2 linked regions of the Anaeromyxobacter diazotrophicus genome follow. The protein of the gene in region 2 binds, or shares a complex with, the protein of the main gene of each other region. Links are inferred from orthologs where the notes say so. Each region holds a gene or a part of one and is shown on either strand. Other genes may lie near its edges. The genes, in order: dnaB and dnaG.

Evidence for each region.
Region 1: the proteins of dnaG (region 2) and dnaB are in contact, whole or in part, in a crystal structure (PDB 2R6A), measured with the Geobacillus stearothermophilus proteins. The link is inferred for Anaeromyxobacter diazotrophicus from one-to-one orthologs. Residues at the interface, in WP_049624496.1 of Geobacillus stearothermophilus: Lys456, Leu457, Leu458, Pro459, Ala460, Asn463, Ala464, Leu467, Leu535, Leu536, Ile537, Ala538, Gln544, Glu545, Asp548, Tyr549, His552; in WP_033016901.1 of Geobacillus stearothermophilus: Ser13, Glu15, Ala16, Gln18, Glu91, Leu92, Asp94, Ala95, Val96, Pro97, Thr98, Ala99, Ala100, Asn101, Tyr104, Tyr105, Ile108.

Annotation. Positions count from the first base shown.
Region 1 is NZ_BJTG01000005.1:441,374-449,604, reverse strand. What follows is about bases 4,271-7,087. They hold dnaB (replicative DNA helicase), read left to right. Parts: upstream 4,271-4,885; coding sequence 4,886-6,289; downstream 6,290-7,087. Other genes in these bases: HWY08_RS12970 (methyl-accepting chemotaxis protein), read right to left, coding at 6,312-7,087; HWY08_RS12980 (beta-propeller domain-containing protein), read right to left, coding at 4,271-4,719. Outside these bases: HWY08_RS12990 (DMT family transporter), read right to left, coding at 67-918; HWY08_RS12985 (LEA/WHy family protein), read right to left, coding at 963-1,784; more of HWY08_RS12980, read right to left, coding at 1,825-4,270; more of HWY08_RS12970, read right to left, coding at 7,088-8,231. UniProt on the Escherichia coli protein: The main replicative DNA helicase, it participates in initiation and elongation during chromosome replication. Travels ahead of the DNA replisome, separating dsDNA into templates for DNA synthesis.
Region 2 is NZ_BJTG01000001.1:334,058-342,342, forward strand. What follows is about bases 1-2,871. They hold dnaG (DNA primase), read right to left. Parts: upstream 2,431-2,871; coding sequence 571-2,430; downstream 1-570. Other genes in these bases: rpoD (RNA polymerase sigma factor RpoD), read right to left, coding at 1-574; HWY08_RS01490 (GatB/YqeY domain-containing protein), read right to left, coding at 2,468-2,871. In the rest of the region: more of HWY08_RS01490, read right to left, coding at 2,872-2,917; rpsU (30S ribosomal protein S21), read right to left, coding at 2,926-3,120; hisE (phosphoribosyl-ATP diphosphatase), read right to left, coding at 3,231-3,572; hisI (phosphoribosyl-AMP cyclohydrolase), read right to left, coding at 3,577-3,948; imidazole glycerol phosphate synthase subunit HisF, read right to left, coding at 3,945-4,697; hisA (1-(5-phosphoribosyl)-5-[(5-phosphoribosylamino)methylideneamino]imidazole-4-carboxamide isomerase), read right to left, coding at 4,697-5,422; imidazole glycerol phosphate synthase subunit HisH, read right to left, coding at 5,419-6,024; imidazoleglycerol-phosphate dehydratase HisB, read right to left, coding at 6,122-6,745; hisC (histidinol-phosphate transaminase), read right to left, coding at 6,712-7,794; hisD (histidinol dehydrogenase), read right to left, coding at 7,791-8,285. UniProt on the Escherichia coli protein: RNA polymerase that catalyzes the synthesis of short RNA molecules used as primers for DNA polymerase during DNA replication.

The sequences.
Region 1 (8,231 bases), on a different replicon or contig from region 2:
GAGCGGCTGCAAACCCGAACGCGGGACCTGGCGGGTGGGGGCCGGCGCGCGGCCCGGCTGCCGCGCTCACCGGGCGGCGGGCCGCGGTGTCCAGGTCCCCACCACCGCTCCGCCGACGATGAGCGCCATCGCCGCGGCGGCGGTGGGCCCGAGGCGGCCCTGGCCGGACAGCGCGATGAGGAGCGTCGAGAGGAGCGGCGTCAGGTAGGCGAGCGTGCCGACCACGCGGGGGTCGCCGTCGCGCAGCGCGCGGTCCCACAGGTAGAAGGCGGCGCCCATCGGGCCGACGCCGATGGCGAGGAGCGGGAGCGCGTCGCGCGCGGCAAAGTGGTAGCGCGGCTCGAAGAGCGCGTGGCAGAGGAGCGCCAGGGCCCCCGACACGAGGCAGAAGGCGCTCACCGCCGAGGTGGCGAAGCCGCCCAGCCGGCGCGTCACGAGCGAGAAGGTGGCCCAGATGACCGCCGCCGCCACCGCCAGGGCGTAGCCGAGGAGCCCCTCCCGCGCGAAGCCCAGCCGGCCGCCGGTGACGAGCAGCGCCGCCCCCCCGAAGCCGAGCAGGGCGCCGAGGAGGTGGCGCGGGCGCAGCGCGGTGCCCGGGACGAGGAGCGGCGAGAGCACCACGATGAGGAGCGGCCAGAGGTAGTTGAGGAGGTTCGCCTCCACCGCCGGCGCGAGGCGCAGGGCGAGGAAGAGGCAGAAGTGGTAGGCGAAGAGCCCGTACACCCCGAGCAGGAGCACCTTCGGCGAGAGCCCGCGCAGGGACAGGCGCCGGGCGCCGCACAGCCCGCCGAGGAGGAGCGCGGCGCCGACGAGCAGGAAGGGCGGCACCCTCCGCAGCGAGATGCCGAGCGCGGCCAGGGTCCCCCACAGCGCGATGGCGGCGAGCGCGGCGGCGACGGCGCGGCGGTTCGGGGACATGGCCGCGCACCTTACCATCGGCGCGCGAGCGGCCGGCGACCCGGCTACCGCCGCACGGACCCCTGCGCGTCCACCGGCACCTGCAGGTCGCCGAAGCCGGCCAGCCCCTGCAGCCTGAGCGCGGCCCCGCGCAGGAGGTCGGCGATGCCCTCCGCGGCGCCGACGGTCGAGAGCCGCACCGGCAGCGTCACCACCGCGTGCCCGCGCGGCGGCACCGCCGCGAGCGGGTGGGCGCCGCCGGAGAGGAGGTCCTGCTCGCCGACGCGCAGCCCATAGGTGAGCGCCCCCACCGGCAGCGGGAAGGCGTTCCCGTTCTCGATCCGGACCTTCACGTCGAGCGCGAGGTGGGCGAGCGAGGCCTCCTTGACGGAGATCCCCTCGATGCCGATCGCGGGCGGGCGCGGCACCGCCACCCGGCCCTGGTGGTCGAACGGCAGGTCGATGGTCCCGAGCGCCGAGCCGACGCCGGCGCTCCCGCTGATCCGGTAGCCGACCTCGGCGCGCGTGAGCAGCGTCTCGACGAAGTTCGGGACGTCGCGCCAGCGCAGCCGCACCGGGATCGCGAGCGCGGTCGAGCCGCGCGCCGGGATCTGCACGCCGGCGGGCAAGGTCCCCTCCCCCACCTGGCGCCCCTCCACCTCCAGCTTGTAGGCGAGGCGGCGCAGATCGAGCCCGAAGGCGTTGGGGTTGTCGAGGCGGTACTGGAGCGCGACGGTGACGCCCTCGAGGTCGAGCTGGTCGGCCGACCAGGACTGGTAGGTGAGCCGCGGCGCCTCGAACCCGGCGCCGGCGAGGCGCTGCAGGAACGCGCACCCCGTGAGCGAGAGGGCGAGCGCGGCGGCGAGGGCGAGGCGATGGAGGCGCATGGGCCGCCACTCCTATCAGCCCCTGCGCGCGGGCGCCAAGTCAGGGCGCGAGCTTCACCATCGGCACGCCGTAGGCCCCGGAGGGCAGGTAGGCGTAGCCGCCGCCCACCACCACGTCCCACGGGTACGCCTCGGTGCGGAAGAAGCGCTCGAAGGCGGGCTGGCGCGGGTCGGAGAGGTCGTACACGAGCAGTCCGGGGTCGGCCCAGCTCGCCATGAGGAAGAGCTTCCCGGCCGCCGCGCGGCGGAGCCAGGCGCCTCCCCCGCGCACCCGCTGCTCGCTCGCGACGGCCATCGCGCCGAGGTCCAGCGCGTACAGGCGCACGGTCGCGCCGTCGCTCGCCCAGGTCGTGGCGGGTACCCAGCCGACGCCGCCCGCCGCCTCCCCTTGCCAGGCGTCTCCCTGGAGCTTGACGCTCCCGTCGAGCCGCGCGCCGCCGTCCGTGAGCGTGAGGCCGTGCGCCCAGGTGACCGGGGTGCTCGCGTCCGTCCACCAGCTCTCGAGCGTGAAGACGCGGCGGCCGTCCTCCGAGGCGCCGTAGAGCACGCCCGGCACGTTCACCCCCGCGAGCAGGAGCGGGCGCGCCGGATCACCGAGGTCGACGCGGTCGAGGAAGTAGCGGCCGCGCGCGGCGATCCCGTCCCACGCGAACCGCGTCAGCCACGCGAACCGGTCGACGACGCGCAGGCCCCACGACCAGCCGTCGGCGAGGTCGACCGTCGAGGCGAGGCGCGGCTGGTCCGGATCGGAGAGGTCGTAGACGCGGAGCTGGCCCGCCGCGCCGGCCGGGCACGTCCCGGCGCAGGGCCAGCCGGAGCGGTGCACGACGAGCGCGTGGCCCACCAGCGCCGCGTCGGCGGCGAAGCCCCAGGGCCGCGTCAACCCCGCCCCCACCGGCGTCGGGAGGCCCATCCCGAGGCCCGGGACGCCGCCGCCGAGCGCGTCCGCCGGCAGGTCGATCCTCCCCCGCGCGCGCGGCTGGGCGGGATCGGTGAGGTCGTGCCCCTCGAGCCACGCCCTCCCGCTCGCCCAGTCCACCGCCAGCAGCCAGACGAGGGCGCCGTCCTGGTACAGGCTCGCCTGGGGCGCCGTCACCGCGACGCGCGCGAGCGGCGCCGCGGCGTCCGGATCGAGCGCTGGCGTGACGGCGAGCTCCAGGTCGCCGCGGTACCAGTCGCCCGAGAGCTCGACGGCGTGGTCGCCGAGGAGGGCCAGCGTCGTCACGGAGCGGGCCAGGTCGAGGCGCGCCAGCTCGCGCGGCGCGGCGCGGTCGGTCGCGTCCACGGTCTGCAGCGCGGCGTCGGAGAGGGCGGCGAGGCACGACGCCACCTGGTCGAGCGGGAACGAGCGCTTCACCGCGCCGGGGTGGTGGAGGAAGCCGCGCAGCGTGAGCGCGTCGCGCGTCCAGTCGAGGAGCTGCGTGCCGCCCTGGTAGCGGAAGCTCGCCGCGTCCCAGCCCTGCACCGGGACGAGGACGAGCCCGGGCCCCGTGGCGGGCGGGTCGAGCACGATGAAGGCCTTGCGCAGGTCGTCGGGGGAGACCGGCACCCAGCCGAAGCTCGTGCCGAAGGTGGCGCGGTCGAGGAGCCGCGGCGCCGCGAGGTCGCTCACGTCGAGGAGCGAGACCGCAAGCTGCGAGGGCGTCCCGGCCTCGCTCGTGTGGCCGAGGGCGAGCAGGCGATCGCCCCGCGGCTCGATGAAGTCGAGCTGCCCCGGCATGGAGAGCGCGCCGGCGACGCTGGGCTGGGCCGGGACGGTCGCGTCCACCACCCAGAGCGGATCGGTGATGCGCGCCGTCACGAGGTAGACCCGCGCGCCGTCGAAGCGCGCCGCGGTGAGCGACTCGGCCACGTCGATCGCGAGCTGGGAGACCGGCGTCGCGGCCTCCGGCGTCGGGCTCGCCCAGATCTGCAGGAGGGCGCCGGCGTTCCAGCCGGTCGCCGCGACGGCGCGGAAGAGCCCGGTCGCGGCGTCGAAGTCCATCGACCAGCGGTCGCGCACCGCGCCGGGGCAGGTGACCTCGACGCCGGCCACCAAGGCCCCGCCCGGATCGGAGATGTCGACGGCGCGGAAGCGCGTGACCGGGCCGCTCGCGTCGGCCGACCACCCCGAGAACGCCAGCGTGACGCGCTCGGCGGTGACGTGCGCGTGCGCGTCCCAGCCGCCGGCGGGGAGCTGGAGGTGCGCCACCTCCGCCGGGTGAGCGGGGTCCCGCACGTCGAAGCTCGCCACCGTGACGGTCTCCCACCCCGCCCCGGCGACCGCGCCGGAGACGGCGCCCGCGCCGCCCGAACCGCCCGAGGCGACGCCGGTCGCGATCCCCGGCCAGCCGTACCAGGGCGACTGCCGCGAGACCACGTAGAGGACGTCGCCGACGAGCCGCGTCTGGACGAGCTCGCCGTCGACGGGGAGCTCGGTCGCGACCGCGGGGTGCGCCGGGTCGGAGACGTCGACCGCGAACAGGCGCGACCCGCGCTCGGGCTGCGTCGCGCCGGCCGCCTCGCGGAAGGAGAGGACGTCGCTCACCGCCACCAGCGCCGCGCTCCCGCGCAGGTAGAGGTCGACCGGCGTGCCCAGCAGCGGGAGCCGCGCGAGGAGGATCGGCGCGGCGGGGTCCGCGAGGTCGATCGCCTGCAGGCCGCGGAACGCGTTCAGGACGTAGAGCGTCGTCCCGGCCCGCGCGTAGACGTCCGCCTCCTCCACGGCGCGCGCGGCGGCCGCGCCGCCCTGGGGCGCGGCGGCGGGCCCGGGCGCTCCCGCCGTCGCGGTCCCGCCGAACCGCGCGCTCCCGGGCGGCGGCGACTCGAACGCGCTCGCGCCGACCGCATGCGGACCCGCTCCCGCCGCGCTCTCGCCCTGTCCACGGCACCCGAGCGACCCCAGCGCGACCGCGGCGAGGGCAGCGAGGAACAGACACGGCCGGAAGCGCGTCATGGAGGCCTCCCTCCCGGGACTTGGCCGATCCATTCACATTCTTCACAGCCGATCCACAAGGATTCCCGGGGCCCCACCCACACGGCCTTCCCCAAGCCTTTCCGACGTTCTCCACAGCGCCGTCCACCGCCGGGCATCAGACCTCGGGAGTACCATCCGCCCGCCGATGAACGACTCCGAGCCCCTGCGACGCGGCGGCGCCGCGCCCGCGTTGCAGCTCCGCCCCTCGCGCGATCTCCCTCACAACCTCGAGGCCGAGCAGGCGGTGCTGGGGGCGCTCCTCATCGAGGAGACCGCCTTCGACCTCGTCGCCGACCGGCTGAAGCCCGAGGACTTCTACCTCCAGGCGCACCAGCTCGCCTTCCAGACCTGCGCCGAGCTCGCGCAGGAGAAGCAGGCCATCGACCCGGTGCTGCTGCACCAGCGGCTCGAGGCGAAGGGGCTGCTCGGGGCGGCCGTCCCGCGCGACCTGCCCTTCGCGCTGGCGAAGGGGCTCGGCACCGCCGTCAACGTCCGGCACTACGCCGCCATCGTGGCGGAGCTGGCGCGGGTGCGCCGGGTGCAGCTCGTGGCGCAGGCGGTGCTCGCGCGCGGCTACGAGGCGGGCGCGAACGTCCAGGAGTTCCTCGAGACCTCGCAGCAGGAGATCTTCGCCGCCGCCCAGGGCGGCACCACCGAGACCCTGCGGCTCATCCAGGAGCCGCTCGTCAAGGCGATCGAGACCATCGACGCCACCCAGGCGCGGGTGCGCGCCGGCGAGAGCACGCTCACCGGCGTCCCCACCGGCATCCAGGCGCTCGACCAGAAGCTGCTCGGGCTGCAGAAGGGCGCGCTCATCGTGCTCGCCGCCCGCCCCTCGGTCGGCAAGACCGCCTTCGCGCTCAACATCGGCACCTACGCCGCGACCAAGGCGCAGAAGCGGGTCGCCATCTTCTCGCTCGAGATGCCGTCCGAGCAGCTCGCCATGCGCATCCTGGCCGCCGAGGCGAAGCTCGACTTCTGGCGCATGACGCAGGGCCTGCTGCAGCAGAGCGACTGGGACCGCATCATGCAGCACGGCGACCGCATCGGCGGCTCGCGCATCTGGCTCGACGACAACTTCGTCCTCTCGCCGGTCGAGCTGCGCGCCAAGTGCCGCAAGATCAAGCGCGAGGGCGGCCTCGACCTCGTCATCGTCGACTACCTCCAGCTCATGAACGTCTCGGGCGCGCAGTCGCGCGAGCAGGAGATCGCCATCATCAGCCGCTCGCTGAAGAGCCTGGCGAAGGAGCTGGAGGTGCCCATCCTGGCGCTCTCCCAGCTCAACCGCGGCGTCGAGAAGCGCAAGGGCGAGCCGCCCATGCTCTCCGACCTGCGCGAGTCGGGCGCCATCGAGCAGGACGCCGACGTGGTCATGTTCCTGCACCGCCCCGGCGACGAGAAGGACCAGGACGGCGCCGGGCCGGCCAAGGCCGACGTGCAGGAGATCGAGCTGCACATCGCGAAGCAGCGCCAGGGCCCGACCGGCGTGGTGGAGCTCGTCTTCTTCAAGACGAACACCTACTTCGCCGAGAAGCAGCGCGGCGGGTGAACCGCGCGGCGGCCCGCGGCGCTCAGGCGCGGGCCGCCGGCGCCGGGCGCGCGCGCCGGCCCGCGGCGGCGCCTCCCGCCGCGGGGATCGCCGCAGGCGCCTCCAGCCGGAAGGTGGCCACCAGCGCGGCGAGCTCCTCCGCCTGACCGGACAGCTCGGCCGCCGCCGAGGACGACTCCTCGGAGCTGGCGGCGTTCTGCTGGACGATGGTGCTCATCTGGCCCATCGCCCGGTTGATCTGATCGACCCCCGCGGTCTGCTCCTGGAGCGCGGCGGCCAGCGCGGCCGTGAGCTCGGTGACCTGCTCGACGGTGGCGAGGATCTCGCCGAGCTTGTCGCCGACCTGGCGCGCCGTGGTCTCCCCGTGCGCCGCCTCCTTCACGGACTGCCCGATGAGCTCGTCCGTCTTGCTCGCGGCCTGCTTGGAGCGGAGCGCCAGGGAGCGCACCTCCTCGGCGACCACCGCGAAGCCGCGGCCGGCGTCACCCGCGCGCGCCGCCTCGACCGCGGCGTTGAGCGCGAGCAGGTTGGTCTGGAAGGCGATCTCGTTGATGTCCTTGATGATCTGAGCGGTGCCCTCGGCCGCCGCCTTGATCTTCAGCATCGCGCCACCCATCTGCTCCATGGCGGCGGTGCCTTCGCCGGCGGCGCCCTTCGCGGTGGCCGCGAGCGCCGACGCCTGCTGGGCGCCGTCGGCGACCTGCTTCATCGTGCTCGACATCGACTCGAGGCCGGCGGTGGACTCCTCGATCGAGCTCGCCTGCTCGGAGGCGCCGCTCGCCAGCGCCTCGCTCGTGGAGGCGATCTGGGCGGAGGCCGAGGAGACGTGGCTCACGGCCCCCGCCACCTGCGCCAGCGCGTCGTGCAGCGCCTGGGCGGTGGCGTTCAGCGCCTCGGCGATCCGGGCGTGCTCGCCGCGATACGCGCCGGTCACGCGCGCCTCGAGGTCGCGGTGCGCCAGGCGCTGCAGCGTCCCGGCGGCCTCGTCGAGCGGCTTCGTCACCGCGTCGAGCGTGCCGTTCACGCCCTCCACGACCTTGCGGAAGTCGCCGCGGTGCCGCGCGGGGTCGGCGCGCCTCGACAGCTCCCCGGCGATGGCGCCCTGCGCGAGCCCGTCCACGTCCTGCACCAGCGCCTTCACCGCGGCGATGCAGGCGTTGAGGTTCTCCTTCATCAACTCGAACTCGCCCCGCTGAGGCTCGGCGATCGGAGGCGGGAGGTCGCCCTTCGAGATCCGGTCCACGTACTCGGCGGTGAGCCGCAGCGGCCTCGCGAAGGCGTCCAGGATGCCGTTGATCCCGACCACGACCGGCCGGAACTCGGGGCCGACGGCGGCGGGCTCGCCCCGGACGTCGAGCGCGCCGGCCTGCACCGCCTCCTCCAGCGTCCGCGCCTCCGCCAGCACCCGGCGGATGGCGCCAGCGATCGACCGGACGAGCCACACCGCGATGGCCGCGAAGAGCGCCGCGATCAACGCCGAGGTGCCCCACAGCGCGAGGGCGATGGCGCGCTCGGCCCGCTCGGACTCCGCGTGGAGCGCCGCCGCGTCCACGGCGGTCTGCTCGATGAGCTCGTTCACCACGTCCTGGAGCGGCGCCGAGGAGGCGATGAGCTTCTCGTAGGCCTGGAGCACCGCGGTGTCCGCCGCCTGCGCCGCGCCTCCCGCCCGCTGGCGCTCGACGACGCCGCGCGCCGCGGCGCAGTCGCGCCGCCAGGCGGCGGCGAGCGGCTGGTACTCGCGCCAGAGCGCCGACGTCTTGGCGCCGTGCGGCAGCGCCTGGTAGTCCTGCTCGCCCTTCGCGATGCGCGCCAGGGCGGTCGCGACGCGCTTCTCGGCGTCCGCGCGCACCTCGTCCCTCACGCCTGGGAGCACGAGGAGGGCCAGGTTGGCCCGGACGGCGGTCTCGGCCTGGCGAATCGACCAGAGGGCGCTCGTCCCGGG
Region 2 (8,285 bases):
AGGTGAGGAAGCCCTTGTCGCGGCCGCGCTCCATGAGCGCCTTCACCTCGGAGCGCTCGGCCAGCTCGGGGTCGGCCTCGTCGTCGTCGTCCGCCTCGGCCTCGGCCTCCTCGGCCTCCTCGGCCTCGGCCGGCTTCGCCTCGTCGCGCTCCTCGGCCGGCGCCCCCTTGCGGGCGCGCTTCTCCTCGCCCGCGTCGGCGCGCGCGCCGTCCCGCTCCCCGCCCTTGCGGACCACGGGTTGCGCGGCGCGCTTCGGCTTCTTCTCCTGGAGCTCCTTCTCGGCCTTCTCGGCGTGCGCCGGGCGCACCGCGCGGGCGGCCTTCTTCTCGGGGGCGCGCGCCTCGCGCGCCGGGCGGGCGGCCTTCGCTCCCTTGGCCGCGCGCTCCCTCTCCGGGCGTTCGGGCCGTGACTTGGCCGGCCGCGCCTTCTTGTGCGGCTTCTTGGCGGCGTGAGACTTCGACGTCGTCATGGACGGACGCTCCTTGCGCTGCTCGGGAGAAGGGACTTTTGTAACCGGAGCGGACGGACCGAGCCCGCTGAACCTCTTGAGAATGTTCCGCAGCGCGCCTTTCATCCTCGCTCCAGTTTTTCGAGCCGTTTCTTCAACTCGGCGAGCCGGCGCCACGTCGCGATCTGCCGCGTCGCGAGGTCCGCCGGCGCGGGCGTGCCCGCCCGCTTCACCGCCTCGGTCAGGCGATCGTGCTCCTGCTCCACCGCCGCCAGCCGGGCCCGCAGGATGGCCTCGCGGAGCGCCCGCTCGGCCGCCTCGGTGGCGGGGCGGGCGGGGCCGAGGAGGTCGCGCACGTGGGCGACGTCCTTCGGCTGGAGGTGCGGGGCGAGCCGCTCCGGGAGCGCCTCCGCCGGGAGGGCGCCCTCGAGCAGCTCGCGCACCAGCGCCTCGAGCGGGCCGGCCTCGAACAGCGCCAGGAGGTGCTCCTCGCGGGCGAGCGCGGCGAGCTGGGGGAAGCTGGCGAGGAGCCCGAGCGCGTCCACCGCCGGTCCCCACAGGGCGCCGCGGGCGGCCGGCGCCGCGGGCCTGGCGCGGGGGGCGGGCGCCGGCTCCGGCGGGGTGAGCTGGTGCGGGCGGGAGGAGACCTCGGCGGCCGCGCCGCCGGCCTCGACCTCGGCCGCCAGCGCGGCGGGCGAGACGTCGAGGCGCTTCGCCACCCGCTCCTCGAAGAAGGTGCGGGCGAGCCCGGCCGGGACGAGCCCCAGGAACGGCTTCAGCTCGCGGAAGGCGGCCAGCTTGGACTCCATGGGCGCCGCGGCCGGCGCCTCGCCGCAGTGCACCCGCACCGCCCGCTCCAGCAGGAACTCGGTGAGCGGCGGCGCCGCGGCGACGAGCGCCTCGAGCGCCGAGAGGCCCTGGCTGCGGGCGAACTCGTCGGGGTCGACCTTGCCGCCGGCGGTCGGCAGGAGGGCGACCTTCCCGGTGACGCCGGAGGGGAGCAGCGCCTGGGCGGCGCGGGCGGGGGCGGCCTGGCCGGCCGGGTCGCCGTCGAACAGCAGCACCACCTCGCGGCAGTCGCACCGCTTGAGCAGCTCGACGTGCTCCGGGGTGAGCGCGGTGCCGCACACCGCCACCGCGTTCTTCACGCCCGCCTGGTGCAGGCCGATGACGTCGAAGTACCCCTCCACCAGCACCGCCTGCCGCGTGCGGCGGATGTGCTCGCGGGCGAGGTCGATCCCGTAGAGCACCTTGCTCTTCTTGTAGAGGACGGACTCCGGGGAGTTGATGTACTTGGCGAGCTTGTCGGGGGCGCCGGGCAGCACGCGCCCGCCGAAGCCGATCACCTCGCCGTCGAGCCCGGAGATGGGGACCATGAGCCGGGCGCGGAAGCGGTCGTAGCGGCCGCCGCCCTCGCGGTGCGCGACCAGGCCCGCCTTGTCGAGCGCGCCCTCGGTGACGCCCTTCGGCGCCAGCCGGGCGGTGAGGTCGTCCCACGCGGTGGAGGCGAGGCCCAGGCGGAAGCGCTCCACGGTCTCGCCGGTGAGCCCGCGCGAGGCGAGGTAGGCGCGGCCGACCTCGCCGTGGGCGCTCGCCAGGCGCGCCGCGAAGTAGCGGGCGGCGGCGGCGCACGCGGCGAGCACCTCGGCGCGCTCCTCGCGCCTCCGGCGCTGCTCGGCCGAGTCCTCCTCGCGCTCGGGGATCTCCACCCCGACCTCCGACGCCAGCGCGCGCACGATCTCTGGAAACTCCCTGCCCTGCAGCTTCTGCAGGAACTTGAAGACGTCGCCGTACTCCCCGCAGCCGTAGCACTTGAAGTGCCGGTCCTCCGGGTACACGTGAAAGCTGGCCGTCCGCTCACCGTGAAAGACGCAGCAGCCCTTCCACGTCCGGCCCGACCGCTTGAGCTCCATGTGGCGGCCGATCACCGCCACGATGTCCACGCGGCTGCGGATCTCGTCGATGACCGCTTCCGGGATCATGCCACCGCCACACCTCGGCGGGGGACGCGCCCCCGGCCTACGGCCTGGCGAGCCGCTGCTTCACGAGCTCGCTCACCGCCTTGCCCTCGGCCTTGCCCTGCACCTCGGGGAGCAGCTCCTTCATGACCTTGCCCATGTCCTTCGGGCCCTGCGCGCCCACGCGGGCGATCACCGCGTCGACGATCTTCGCCAGCTCGTCCGGCGCCAGCTGCGCCGGCATCCAGCCCTGCAGCACCGCGATCTCGGCCTCTTCCTTCCCGGCCAGGTCCTCGCGGCCGCCGGCCCGGTACTGCTCGACGGCGTCGCGGCGGCGCTTGATCTCGGAGGCGATGACGGCGTGCACGCCCGCGTCGTCGAGCGGCTTCATGAGCTCGATCTCGCGGTACTTGATGGCGCTCTTCAGCATCCGGACCGTGGACAGCTTGAGCTGGTCCTTCTCGCGCATCGCGGACTTCAGGTCCGCGTCGAGCTGCTCCTTGAGCGCCATGGGGCGGCCTAGAACGCCTTCCGCATCTTCTTGAGGGCGCGCTTCTTGGCGGCGAGCGCCTTCTTCTTGCGCTTCACGCTCGGCTTCTCGTAGTGCTCGCGCTTGCGGATCTCCGAGAGGATGCCGGCCTTCTCGCACTGCTTCTTGAAGCGCTTCATGGCGTTCTCGAACGACTCGCCATCCTTGACTCGCACACCCGTCATGCGTGGTTCCCTGGGGGAGAAGGTTCCGAAAAGGCGACAAGCCGGGCGGCAAAACGCCCGGCCTGTCGGGTGACTGAAGGGCCGTCTTTAAGACAAAAACCAGTTCGCGGTCAAGGGGTTTCGCCGGCCCCAGGACCCCCGGCCGGCCTGGGCGCGTGCCGGCGGGCGAGCTCGGCGTAGACCGCCTGGGGGGTCACGTCGGCCGACGCGAGCAGGACGAACAGGTGGTAGACGAGGTCGGCGGCCTCGTGCGCCAGGTGGTCCTTCGAGTCCTTGCCGTCGAGCAGCGCCTGGTGCGCCTCGTTCACCTCGTAGGCCTCCTCGGTGACCTTCTTCCGGATCTTGCTGGGGTTCCCGAGGAGCTTGCGGGTGTAGCTCTCGGCGGCGCCTTCGTCCGCCTTGCGCGACTCGATGACGGCCCAGAGCTGGGCGAGGAATTTTTCGTCGGCCATGTGATCACCGCTCGTGGTGGGGCGGGGGGTCTCCCGCCGCAGGATCCGGGTCGAAGCAGCTGCGGGCGCCCGTGTGGCAGGCGGGCCCGGCCTGGCGGACGGTGTAGAGCACGGTGTCCCCGTCGCAGTCCACCCGGATCGCGACCACCTCCTGGGCGTGCCCGCTCGTGTCCCCCTTGCGCCACAGCTCGCGGCGGCTGCGCGACCAGTAGACGGCCCGGCCGCCCTCGACCGTGAGCGCCAGCGCCTCGCGGTTCGCCCAGGCGAGCATGAGCACGGTGCCGTCCAGCTCCTGCGCGATCACCGGCACGAGCCCGCGCTCGTCGAACTTCACCCGGGCCAGCTCGCCCGGCGCGACCGCCACCTGCGCGCTCACGGCCGCACCTCGAAGCCGCGCTGGCGCAGGTACGCCTTCGCCTCGCCCACCGTGTACTCCCCGTCGTGGAAGATGCTGGCGGCGAGCGCGGCGTCGGCGTAGCGGAGCCCCTCGGCGAGGTGCTCGAGGGTCCCGACGCCGCCGGAGGCGATGACCGGGATGGAGACCGCGCCGCACACCTTCTCCAGCAGCTCCAGGTCGTAGCCGCCGCGTGTCCCGTCGCGGTCCATGCTGGTGAGGAGCAGCTCGCCCGCGCCCCGCCGCGCCACCTCGACCGCCCAGGCGACGCCCTCGAGGCCGGTGGGCTTCGTCCCGCCCGCGATGTAGACCTCCCAGCCGCCGGCCGGGCGCCGCTTCACGTCGATGGCGACCACGAGCGCCTGCGCGCCCGCCACCGCCGACAGCCGGTCGACGAGGCCGGGGTCCTTCACCGCCGCCGAGTTCACGCTCACCTTGTCGGCGCCGGCGCGGAGCAGCGCCACCATCTCCGCCTCGCTGCGCACGCCCCCGCCCACCGTCAGCGGGGCGAAGACGCAGGCGGCGGTGCGCTCCACCAGCGCGAGCAGCGTGCCGCGGTTCTCGCGGGTGGCGGCGATGTCGAGGTAGGTGACCTCGTCGGCGCCCTGCGCGTCGTAGCGGCTCGCCGCCTCGACCGGATCGCCGGCGTCGCGGAGGTTCTCGAAGTGGACGCCCTTCACGACGCGCCCGTCCTTCACGTCGAGGCAGGGGATGATGCGCTTCGCCGGCATCAGCGCCGCTCCTCGCCCGAGGCCGCCCGGAGCGCCTGCGGGAGCTCGATCCGGCCCTCGTAGAGCGCCTTGCCCACGATGACGCCGGCCAGGCCGGCGGCGCGGCAGGCGCGCACGTCCTCGAGCGAGGCGACCCCGCCCGAGGCGACCACCTCCACCCCGGCCTCGCGGGCGAGCCTGGCCGCGCCCGCCGCGTCGACGCCGGTGAACATGCCGTCGCGCGCCACGTCGGTGTACTCGACCAGCGCCACGCCCGCCGCCTTCACGCGCCGGGCGACCTCCGCCGCCGGGAGCCCGCTCCCCTGCTCCCAGCCGGCGACCGCCACCTCGCCCCCCTTGGCGTCGATGCCGCAGACGATCCGGCCCGGGAAGCGCGCGCACGCCTCGCGCACGAGCTCGAGCCGGTGCACCGCCGCCGTGCCGAGCACGGCGAAGGCGGCGCCGAGGTTCAGCACCCGCTCGACGTCGGCGAGCGTGCGCAGGCCGCCGCCCACCTCGAACGGCACCCCGGCCGCGGCGATGGCGCCGATCGCCTCGAGGTTCACCGGGCGCCCGGCCCGGGCGCCGTCGAGGTCGACCACGTGGATGCGCTGCGCCCCGGCGGCGCCGAAGCCGCGCGCCACCTCGGCCGGATCAGCGGCGTAGGCCTTGCGCGTCCCGAAGTCGCCCTTCTGGAGCCGCACCACCTCGCCGCCCATGAGGTCGATGGCTGGGAGGACGATCATGCCGGCTGGACCTTCACGAACCGCTCGAGGAGCGAGAGGCCGACCTGCTGGCTCTTCTCCGGGTGGAACTGGACCGCGAACAGGTTGTCCCGCGCGTACGCGGCGCAGTACGGCGCGCCGTGCACCGCCACCAGCGACACGCCGGGCACGTCCGCCGGCGCGGCGAAGGAGTGGGCGAAGTAGACGTACTTCCCGTCGAGCGGGCGGAAGAGCGGGTGGCAGGCGGCGGTGGCGCGCACCGGGCTCCAGCCGATGTGGGGCAGCTTCACCGTGTCGGGCAACCGCGCGATCTTGCCCGGGACGAGCCCGAGCCCACGCACGCCGCCGTGCTCTTCCCCCTCCTCGAAGAGGAGCTGCAGGCCGACGCAGATGCCGAGGACCGGCGTGCCGCGCCGCACCGCCTCGACGAGCGCCTCGGCGCAGCCGGAGGCGCGCATGGCGTCGGCGCAGGCCCTCATGGAGCCCTGCCCCGGCACCACCACCCGCTCGGCCCGCCGCACCGCCTCGGGGTCGCGCGTCACCTCCACCGCCGCGCCCACGGCGCGGAGCGCGTTCTCGACCGAGCGCAGGTTCCCGGCGCCGTAGTCGAGGAGCGCGATCACAACAGCCTCCTTTGAGCTGGGGGGATGAAGCCCCCCCAGACCCCCCGCTCGCTCCGGGCCAGCCTCCTCCGGCTGCCCCTGCGCTCGCCACGCGGGTTCACAGCGTTCCTTTCGTCGACGGCAGCCCGCCGCCCTCGACCGCGGTGGCGGCGCGCAGCGCGCGGGCGGTGGCCTTGAAGATGGCCTCCACCACGTGGTGCAGGTTGCGGCCGTAGCGGACGTTCACGTGCAGGCAGAGCGCGGCGTGGTTCACGAGCGCCTGGAAGAAGTCGCGGGTGAGGTCCACGTCGTAGGCGCCGATGAACTTCTTCCCGGAGGGCAGGTCGGCGTGGAAGGTGAGGTGCGGGCGGCCGGAGAGGTCGACCACCGCCTCCACCAGCGCCTCGTCGAGCGGCACCACCGCGTGGCCGTAGCGCGCGATCCCGGTCTTGTCGTGGAGCGCCTGCTTCAGCGCCTCGCCGACCGCGATGCCGACGTCCTCCACCGTGTGGTGGGCGTCCACCTGCAGGTCGCCCTCGGCCTTCACGGTGAGCGCCATGCCGCCGTGCTTCGAGAGCTGCTCCAGCATGTGGTCGAAGAACGGCACGCCGGTCGACACGTCGGCCGGGCCGGGCGCGAGCGCGAGCTCGAGCCGGACGTCGGTCTCGCGCGTCTTCCGCGCCACCTTGCCCGCGCGGCGGGCAGCTTTCACGCCAGGACGGCGCGCAGGGCTCGCAGGCACGCTTCGTTCTCCTCGGAGGTTCCGGCCGTGATGCGCAGGCAGTCGTGCAGCGGGCCGGGGCGGGACAGGTTGCGCACGAGGACGCCGCGCGCGAGCAGGGCCCGGAAGACGGCCGGCGCGTCCGCCACCCGCACCAGGACGAAGTTCGAGTCGCTCGGGAAGACGGTGAGGGCCGGCAGCGCCCGCAGCCCGGCCTCGAGCTCGCGGCGCCGCTCGGCCACCCGCCGGATGCGCGCGTCGAGCGCCGCGGGCTCGTCGAGCGCGGCGCAGGCGAGCGCGATCGAGACCGAGTTCACGTTGTAGGGGAGCCGCACCTTGTGCAGCTCGGCGATGGCGTCGGCCGGGCCGACCAGCGCGCCGAGCCGGAGCGCGGCGAGGCCGATCTTGGAGAGCGTCCGCATGACGAACAGCCCCGGCACCTCGCCCACCCGGCCGAGCTGCGTCGCCCCGCCGAAGTCGCCGTAGGCCTCGTCCACCACCGCCACGCCCTCCATCGCCCGCGCCAGCCGCTCCATGGCGCCCGCGTCGAAGCGGTTGCCGGTGGGGTTGTTGGGGGAGGCGTAGAAGGCGAGCGCCGGCCGCTCGCGGCGGATGGCCTCGAGCAGCGCCGCCTCGTCGAGCTGGAACCGCGCGTCGAGCGGCACCGGCAGCGGCACCGCGCCGTGGGCGAGCGCGATGGCCTCGTACTCGCCGAAGGTGGGCGCCGGGTAGAGCACCCGCGCCGCCCGGCCGTCGCGCCCGCCGCCGAAGGCGGTGAGCAGGATGGAGATGATCTCGTCCGAGCCGTTGCCGAGGAGGAGCTGCTCGGGCCGGACGCCCCAGCGCCGCGCCAGCGCCTCGCGCAGCGGCCGCGCCGAGACCTCCGGGTAGCGGTGGAAGGCGACCTTCCCGAGCTCGCGCTGGAAGGCGGCGAGCTCGTCCGCCTCGAGCGGGTAGGCCGCCTCGTTGGCGTCGAGCCGCACCAGCTCCCTCGGCGCGGTGGCGTAGTCGAACGGGCTGTAGAGCGACAGGTCGAAGACCGCCGGCCGCAGGTGCTCCTTCCAGCTCATCGCACCACCTTCAGCAGGCGGGGCTTCGCCTTCGTCCCTCTCCCCTTGCTCACCTTGCGCGGCGCGCTCGGGCGCGCCTTGCCCGCCGCCACCCTGAACCGGACCGCCCGCGCGTGCGCCTCGAACCCCTCTGCCGCCGCCAGCGCCTCCACCGCGGGCGCGACCGCCGCCAGCGCGGCTGGCGACAGGTCGAGCACGCTCATCCGCCGGCGGAAGGTGGCGACCGACAGCGGCGAGGCGAAGCGCGCCGTGCCCGCGGTGGGCAGGACGTGGCTCGGCCCCGCCACGTAGTCGCCCACCGCCTCCGGGGTGTTGGTGCCGGCGAAGACCGCGCCGGCGCGACGGATGCGCCTCACCCAGCGGGCGGCGTCGGGGAGGAGCAGCGCCAGGTGCTCCGGCGCGAAGTCGTCCGCGAGCGCCACCGCCTCCGCCACGTCGCGCGTCACCACCAGCGCGCCGCGCTCGGCGATGGAGCGGCCCGCGATCTCGCG